2 regions of the Listeria sp. SHR_NRA_18 genome follow, and region 2 is predicted to be linked to the other one. Evidence: riboswitches for the same ligand, from Rfam matches in the RefSeq annotation. Region 2 holds a riboswitch; the other holds the start of a gene.
What was found. Region 2 has a riboswitch for preQ1 ahead of DUK53_RS08100 (QueT transporter family protein). Riboswitches for the same ligand answer to the same signal wherever they lie in the genome.

Region 1: another riboswitch for preQ1. It lies ahead of queF (preQ(1) synthase); the one in region 2 lies ahead of DUK53_RS08100 (QueT transporter family protein).

The regions. Positions count from the first base shown of each region.
Region 1 is NZ_QPKR01000003.1:188,957-193,370, forward strand. It holds gene DUK53_RS06495 (7-carboxy-7-deazaguanine synthase QueE) at 1-213, opposite strand, end outside; gene queD (6-carboxytetrahydropterin synthase QueD) at 210-638, opposite strand; gene queC (7-cyano-7-deazaguanine synthase QueC) at 635-1,309, opposite strand; gene queF (preQ(1) synthase) at 1,316-1,807, opposite strand; PreQ1 riboswitch class I at 1,818-1,862, opposite strand; gene crcB (fluoride efflux transporter CrcB) at 2,167-2,529, opposite strand; gene crcB (fluoride efflux transporter CrcB) at 2,529-2,942, opposite strand; gene DUK53_RS06525 (ChbG/HpnK family deacetylase) at 2,939-3,739, opposite strand; gene DUK53_RS06530 (HdeD family acid-resistance protein) at 4,000-4,414, opposite strand, start outside.
Region 2 is NZ_QPKR01000004.1:211,080-215,493, reverse strand. It holds gene DUK53_RS08110 (YhgE/Pip domain-containing protein) at 1-1,317, opposite strand, end outside; gene DUK53_RS08105 (RrF2 family transcriptional regulator) at 1,323-1,814, opposite strand; PreQ1 riboswitch class I at 2,013-2,057, shown strand; gene DUK53_RS08100 (QueT transporter family protein) at 2,068-2,553, shown strand; gene DUK53_RS08095 (hypothetical protein) at 2,608-2,817, opposite strand; gene DUK53_RS08090 (hypothetical protein) at 2,899-3,354, opposite strand; gene DUK53_RS08085 (PH domain-containing protein) at 3,574-4,056, shown strand; gene DUK53_RS08080 (PH domain-containing protein) at 4,049-4,414, shown strand, end outside.

The DNA of each region.
Region 1 (4,414 bases), on a different contig from region 2:
AGTTATAACAATATTTCGCGCCGTATATTTATGCACCTCGTCCAAAATCTGCTGGCCCGTCATCATCTCGAACTCATTATAATTCGTATCACACCACGGGCAATCCAAGTTACACCGGCCAAAACGAATAAAAACGCTCGGCATCCCCGTATTATAACCCTCACCCTGCATCGTCTCAAAAATCTCCACAATTCGATACTCGCGGTCCATCATGCCCGTTCACCTCTATACTCACAAAAAGAAGTCGGCGTCTCACCAAGTCGAATCGCAGAAACGGGCAAATACGGCACTAACCAATCAAAAATCACCATCGCCATACCTTCCGCCGTCGTGCGACAAGGGAACGCGACCGTTTTGCGATCCATCTCTTGCAGTAATTTTGCAATGCGGCACTCGTTCTCATTTTCCTCAAAATAAGCAAAAGCATGATCCAATTTCGCCGTCACGTGCTCCTTCACGATCCGCTTGATATCGCCGTAATCCAGCACCATCCCAGCCTTCGAACCATCCGCAATCAAGTCACCAGCCACTTCCACCTGCAGCGTATACGTATGACCATGCAAATGATGACATTTCCCGTCATGCCCATCCAACATGTGCGCCATATCGAACGTAAACTCCTTCGCAATCCGCATCATATCGCGCTTCCAGCCTTCTGCTCCAAGTACTCCGTCAAGCCCTTCTCTCGCAACTCACAACTCGGGCACTCGCCACATCCGCCTTCCACGCCCATATAACACGTATGCGTATGCTCCCGAACATAGTCCAGCCGTCCCAGCTCATCCGCTAATCTCCACGTTTCCGCCTTCGTCAAATACATCAACGGCGTCTTCACCACAAAAGGATAATCCATCGCCAAATTCAGCGTCACGTTCATCGATTTCACAAACACATCGCGGCAATCAGGATACCCACTAAAGTCCGTTTCACATACACCAATAATAATATCCGTAATGCCCTGCCCCTTCGCATACGTCCCCGCGAGCAACAAGAACAGCGCATTACGCCCATCTACAAACGTATTCGGATACTCCTCCGATTTCCCTTGCGAAATCTCCATCGACTCATCCATCAACGCATTATTTGTCGTTTGTTTTATAACCGACGTATCAATCACCGTCTGCTTCACATTCAAATCCTGCACAATCCATTTCGCCTTCTCAAGCTCAATCACATGCCGCTGACCATAGAAAAACGTGATAACCTCGACATTCTCTTTCCCATAATCCTGAATCGCCTGAAACAAACAAGTCGTCGAATCCTGCCCACCAGAAAAAACCACTAACGCTTTTTTATTTGTCATTTTCATTTCCTCCTACCGATTATCCACTTTTTCAGGGTACATATCATGATTCATTAGGCGATGCATCGCAACTTCTTCAAAGCGCGAGTCAGGTTTGCCATAATTCGCATACGGATCAATCGAAATCCCACCACGCGGCGTGAATTTTCCCCATACTTCAATGTATTTTGGCCCCATAAGCTCGATCAAATCCTTCATTATGATATTGATACAATCCTCATGAAAATCGCCATGGTTTCGAAAACTAAACAAATAAAGCTTCAGTGACTTACTTTCAACCATCATTTCGCCAGGCACATAGGAAATATAAATCGTCGCAAAGTCAGGCTGCCCAGTCATCGGACAAAGACTCGTAAACTCAGGGCAATTAAATTTCACAAAGTAATCATTATCCGGATGCTTATTCGGAAATGCTTCCAACACTTCCGGCGCGTAATCCATCCGATACTCCGTCCCCTGATTTCCTAAATGTGTGACACCAGCCAGTTCATCTTGGTTTCTCATATTTACTTCTCACTCCTTAGTTTTTTTACGTGGGATTGTCCCGAACCACGGAAACTTTAAACTTGTGCCTACACGATGTAAATCGGCGGCAAGCGCTCGCATTCAGGAGATTCGGCGGACTTCCGGTTCTCATGTACAGTCGTACACTCCGCTTCCGGCTTCCACCGAATCTCCTGAATACAAACGCTTTCGCTCAATTTGTGTGAAGCAGAATTTTTCGTCCTACCCTAAGGTAAAAACCTAATTCTGCATCACATCGTGTATAGCCACTCGTCTTAGCTTCTTTTAGAAATTAACACAGTTTTTGGGAATAGTCAAAGAAGTGTGCGCTAAGATGACGAATAGCGCACACTTCTTTGTTATAATAGCGAACCTAAAAACATTCCCGCAACGACCAGCGCGAGTCCCGCCGAATACGTCACGATTTGATACAAAATCACTTTTTTCCATTTGCGCTCGGCGTGTAACTGCACACTTTCCAATTTAAACGTCGAAAAAGTTGTAAATGCTCCTAAAAATCCCGTCGTTGCAAGCAGATTCCAGTCAAACGACAACTGCAACTGTACAACAAAGCCAAGCACAAACGCTCCCGACAAGTTAATAATCAACGTTGCAATCGGAAAATCCCATTTTACACGGCGCTTTATCCAAGTCGACAGCCAATATCGCGCATTTGCCCCAAAGAAAGCACCAATCGCAATGGAAATCACGTCCATCCACATCACAAATCGCCCTCCTTGACCGCTTCTCTTTTGCGCACGAATCGCCGTTCACCAAGCGTAAAACCTAGCCACGCCAACAAATTTCCGCCTAAAAAACTAAATCCTAAATAGGTAACCGCCAAAATTGCATTTCCCGACTCAAAAAGCCGTACAACTTCCAAGCTAAACGTCGAAAAAGTCGTATACGCGCCCAAAAACCCCGTTCCAATTGCAATCACCAAATCCGTATTCAAAATCGTCAACCGAAACAAATACGTCGTGAAAAATCCGAGTACCAAGCACCCACTCAAATTCACAAGCAATGTCCCCAGCGGAAAATCAGTTCCCCAGAAAACACCGACGCCCATTCCAACAAAATACCGGCACAGCGCCCCCGCAATCCCTGCGACGCCAATCATCAAAAACCGTTTCATTCGCTAACCTCACCCAATTTCAAATCCGCAAAATCAATCCGCTCCAGTCCATTCTCCTCAAACCACGCACGAACCCGCGGATCACAAAGCGTCGCAAGCTCTCGACATCTCGGCGCCGTCATGGATGAATTATCAAGCACAAACTGATCCAAAAATCCCGCATCAAAATGCATCTCAATCACTTTTTCCGGATCCTGCCGAAGCAACCCAAAATCATCCCGCAAAAAATTCTCAACCAGCGTCCCAGCCTCAATAAACGGCAATCCATTAACCTCCAAAAGCAATCCCGTCTCCACATATCCCGGCAACGAAGGCCAAACCTTATCCCCGCTATACTTCAACGTCGTATGTATCCCATATTCCAGCGCAATATCATAAAACGCCTGATCCACAACCTCATCACCGACCGCGTGACAATCAATATGCTCTGGAAAATGACCAAGCAGCTCCCGAAACCGCTCCATCTGCGCAATCGTTTCCAGGCGAACCTCCTCATACACAAAATGCCCATTGCCACTCCGATAATACGCCGAACGATGAAAATTCCCGTTTTTATCAACCATCGAAGGAATTTTAGCAGGATCAGAACACGGTTTTCCGAGCAAAAAATTCGTATGCTGCCCAATAAATAAATCCGGACATGCCACCTTTGCTAATTTCACAGCATGTTCCGCAGCCTCTAAATTCGGCATCAACAACGTCGAACTCACAATTCCATTTAAATACGCTTCCATAACGCCATAATTGATCCCTTTTGACATTCCGAAATCATCCGCGTTCACTATCACTTTTTGCATTATCCATCACTCCTTTCTTCCTACCTAGACCTTCATCACAGCACTAAATAAAGACAAAAAATAACCATCCAACTCACTTTTTCCCCGCGGAGGTAGATGATTTTTCACAAATATTAGGCCATCATCTTTTCAACGGCTCTACACCAGGAAGTCATGTTAGCGCATGGCTCTCTTTTCCACCCCAATTCTAACACACACCAAAAAGATATTCAATCCACGCAAAAAAACTCCTCATGGACGCGCCACAAGGAGTTTTTCCATTATTTCATTTGTTTACGAATCCCGTTAAATAGTAACAAACACGCAATTCCTTGGAAAATAAAGAACGCGCCGAGTATCAAGCCGACAGTTACCGCAACAATCGCTGAGCTAAACAACGAGATGATTGCGATTAAAGCACCAATAATACCGATAATCATGATGAAAATCCAGCCTTTTGAGCCTTTCACCGAGAATGCCATCACGATATTCAGAATCGCCGAAGCAAGTACCCAAATAACGAAAATTAGCACGATGAATTTTTCACCAATATTGTTGTTAATCAGAATAATTAACCCCGCTAGGAACGATAGAGCACCATCCAAAAGAATCCAGTTCGAGATTTTCAAAACCTTCCGACCTTTGAAATAAGAAATAATCTCGTTCAAACCATTTAGTAATAACACAATTCCGATT
Region 2 (4,414 bases):
AGCTTGTTTCGTTAATTCTGTGCCGAGCGCGTCTGTGATTTCTTTTTGTTGTGCTGGTGTTAGGCTTTGGAACGCGCTCGTACTAGCAACGGCGGTCGTTGTGTTTTTGCCGTTATTTTGGATGGAAGTGCCTAGATCGGTGATGGCTGTTTCCATTGTTTTTAAATTGGTTTGTAATGTTTTCATCGAAGCACTTAGGTCGCCGCCTGCTTGTAGGGACGAGTTAATCGTGTTGATGCCGGCTTTCATCGCGTTTAATCCGGATGTTAGTTCTTTAACGTTGTCCGCGGTTGGAAGTCCGTTCGCCAATTTGTTAAGACCAGCGTCTAACTTGGTGCTTCCGGCTTGTAATTTTTGCAAACCGTTGTTTAGGGATTGTTGGCCGTTGTTTAGTTCGGGAACTTTGGCGGCAAGTGTTTCTGTGCTTGCGTTTAGCGTGCCGAGTCCTTCTGCTAATTTACCGCTTCCGGCAAGTAGGGCAGGGGAGTTCGCGTTTAGTTGCGCCGTTCCATCTTGCAATTTTCCCAGACCTGATTGGACTTGTGACACGCCAGCCGTATATTGGCCGAGTGAGCTGTTTAGTTTGCCAGCGCCGGCGTTTAATTTGTCCACGCCATCTGCTACCGTTGTGCCGAGCGCTACGTTGATTTTATTCGCGCCATCTGCCAGTTTCGGCGTACTTGCTGCGAGTTCGTTTAGTTTTGCAGTCAGTGTTTTACTGCCGTCTTTCAACTGAATCGTGCCGTCGTCGATTTTTTTAGAACCGTCCGCGGCTGTTTCGAAGCCATCGCCAACTTTTGCTATCTGTGAAAAAATGGCTTTGGCATAGCTTTCCGTTACTTTTTTCGAAATTTTGGCGTTGACGGCTGATGCGCCTTGGCCAGTGACGACTTCCCCGATATAGTTCTGCGCGGGGTTGATTTCATAAGAAAGATTCATTTTTTTAGGTGTCGCATCAAGAACGGTAGAGGCATTTTTGGAAAAGTCTTTCGGAATCGTGATGACCATGTAATACTTGCCGTCTTTTAAACCTTTATTGGCGGTTTTCGCATCAAGAAAATTCCAGTCTAAATCGTTATTTTTCTTCAGTTCTTTGACGAGTTCATTCCCGACATCGAGCTCTTGGCCTTCGTAATTCGCCACTTGGTCTTCATTGACGACCGCAACAGGAAGCTCACTTGTTTTGCCGTACGGGTCCCAAACAGATTTCAGGAAAACGCCGCCGTATAAAATCGGGATAAACATAATAACGATCGTCGAAACGAGCAGGATTTTGTTGTTTAAAAGTCGTTTCCATTCTTGCTTTAACATATTCATAAAACTCACTCTTTCTCCTTTTGATTGCTTAGATTCATTGTGTTCCAGTTAAGTACTGGTATTTCGGATTGTTCCATCGTGCGTTTCAGTAAGTCTGCGGCTGTTTGTTTAGATAAGTAGTCGCGAATCAGGTCGTTGGCGCCGTTAAAAACATCATGTAACACCGCTTCCCCTTTAGAAGTGTGCTCGCCATCGCGGAAAACTTTGTTGATTAGGCCTGTATCTGGATAAATCGAAATTGGGCCTTCCATCGATTCCACGACTTCCAGCAACGTGATTTGCTCCGGGCTTTTCGCTAGTGAAAAACCGCCGTTATTGCCTGGCACGGAGCGGATAATATTCTGGACAACGAGTTTGCGCATAATCTTCTTTAAATAGGAAGGAGATACTTGCAAATGCTCACTAATCGCGTCGGATGCTAGCGGATTGTGGTTATCCTGGGTTGACAGCAGAACGATAATACAAATCGCTTGCTCTACGCCTTTCGTTAATTGCATACTCGAGTTCACCTCCCTTTCATTATGGATATAGTTTATCGCTATTGAAAATAAATTCATCATGGACAACCAAAGTCTATAATTGAATTTACACCCATTTACGAAAAAAAGCAAGTACTTTATCATAAGATATCGCTTACTTGCGAAAAAAGTTGAAATGACCTTGATATAGCGGGGTTTTTAAGGTAACATAGATGAGAAAACGTAGTTCGAAACCATCCTACGTAAAAAAACTAAGGGGAGCTCATATAAAATGAAAATAAAAACGTTGACGGTAAATGCGATCGTTGCGGCGCTTTATGTTGTCGTGACTTTGGTTGTGGCACCTTTCGGGTTTACGAATATTCAATTTCGTTTGTCGGAGATGTTCAATCATTTAATCGTGTTTGATAAGAAATACTTTTTTGGAATTGTAGTTGGGGTATTGATTGCGAATTTCTTCTCGCCACTCGGTTGGTATGACTGGGTATTTGGTGTCGGGCAGTCCGCGATTTCGCTAGCCATCGTTATTTTGCTAAGTCGCTATGTGGCGAATGTGAAGGTACGAATGGTCCTGACGACGCTTGTTTTCTCTGTGACGATGTTTATCATTGCTTGGGAACTGGCGCTAGTTTTAGAATTTCCGTTTTTGTATACGTGGCTAACACTGGCTATCAGCGAATTCATCGTTTTAGCTGTCGGTGCACCGATTATGTATTACATCAACAAACGCATCGATTTCAAGAAAATTATCAATTAGAACGTCAAAAGCATGATGACAAGTCGTTAAATCGCGACTGTTATCATGCTTTTTTTATGATCCGCTTAATTTCTTAATAAACCAATCTTTCTGTTCTTCTACGAGCTCTGAGAACGGATCACTTACATTTTCGACGGTAGTTGCTTCTATATAGTCCGTTTTTAATTTGCTGGCCGTGTCTTTTACATCAGGTCGTGTGAGTAAGATACTGACACCCAATGCAATCAGGAAACATAAGGCACCAAATCCGATTTTCTTTTTCAAGGCTGTCCATCCCTCCAGTAGTGGTTAAGTCCATACTACAGGATAAAGGTGAGATGAAAATGAAAATCGTGGGAGAGTTTTCTAAGAATGTGTTCTTCTTGAGGAGGAAAGTGATGTTTCGGTGATTCTTGGCACGACTTTATGCTTGGGTTCCGGTGTTGTTTTGATCGTTATTGGATAGGAAGTACTGACGCTTGCTTTTGTTGTAACGGTTAAAATGAGCTGATTTGTCTCTTGTAATGGATTGATAGATAGTTCTTGATCGCGCGTGTAGTCTGTTGTTTTCACATAGATAGAACCGCTGCGAATGCTCACTTTGGCGTCTTCATCCGTGGTGAACATGATAGTAGCCGTATTTCCACTCACTAAAATATATGGGTTTGCCGCTGTATATGTGTCAATTTCGAACATTTCCATGAAGTCATTGGCGCTGTCATCGGAAGTAGTAGGACTTGTTGTGGCCGCGTTTACTGGCATATGTATGCTCGTTGAAAAGAATAAAATAAATAATAGGAATCCATAAAATCGTTTTTTCATGCTTACTACCACCTTTCTATCTCTCATTATAAAACGGATAAATGAACAAACTGTGAACGAAAAACGACTAGTTTAAGAAGTTTTGATTGGAAACTAAGTATACACAAAATCGAGAAATAAGGGGATAAATATGCTTGGTTCCTATGCAAAATAGCAGGGGATAAAGCTTTATTTTTCAACGGGTTTCAGGTATTATTAAAAGAAAAGGGAGGGCGTTTTATGGAACTTGAGAATTTAGCGCAGAAATTACCAGAGAAGATTAAAACAGTGTGGCGTCAAGGGTATGCGATTGCCATTTTGATATTTTTAGCGATATCGATTGGAGCGGCGATTTTATTTTATGCCATTGATGTGTCACTTTGGTGGAGCGCGATTGGCTTTGCGTTTACGATTTTATATTTTGTGTTGACATTTTTCTTGATTGTACCTTTTCGTTGGGCAAGGTGGAGTTATCAAATTCGACACGACGAGATTGAGATTCAACATGGGATTATTTTTAGAAGTCGGGTGTTGATTCCGATGATTCGGGTGCAGCATGTGGAGACGGATCAGGGACCATTGCTACGGAAGCAGAAGTTAGTTAGTGTGTCCATTTCCACTGCGGCGACGGTACATACGATTGAGGCTGTCCAAGCGGAGGAATCGGATGCGCTCAGACACCATATTTTAGAGCTTGTAAAGGTGGCGAAAGAAGATGTATGAAGATAGACGTCTGCATCCGATTGCGCTTATTAAGGAATTAATTGTTAGTGTGAGACAGAGCATTATCCCGATTGCTGTTGTTATTTTTGCGGTGTTTCGGAATTTGAATGACACGGGGATATTATCGTGGTGGATGTATCCGCTACTCGTGATTGCTTTGATTATTTTGTTATTAGCGCCTGCCTTGATCAAGTATTTTACATACCGTTATCGCATGGATGATAAGGGGATTCGCGTGAAGTACGGCCTGTTTTTTAAGAAAAATATTTTTATCCCATACGAGCGAATTCAGACGGTTCAGCAGAAGCAATGGTTTTTCTATATGCCGTTTCATGTCGTTCAAATTCTAATTGAAACA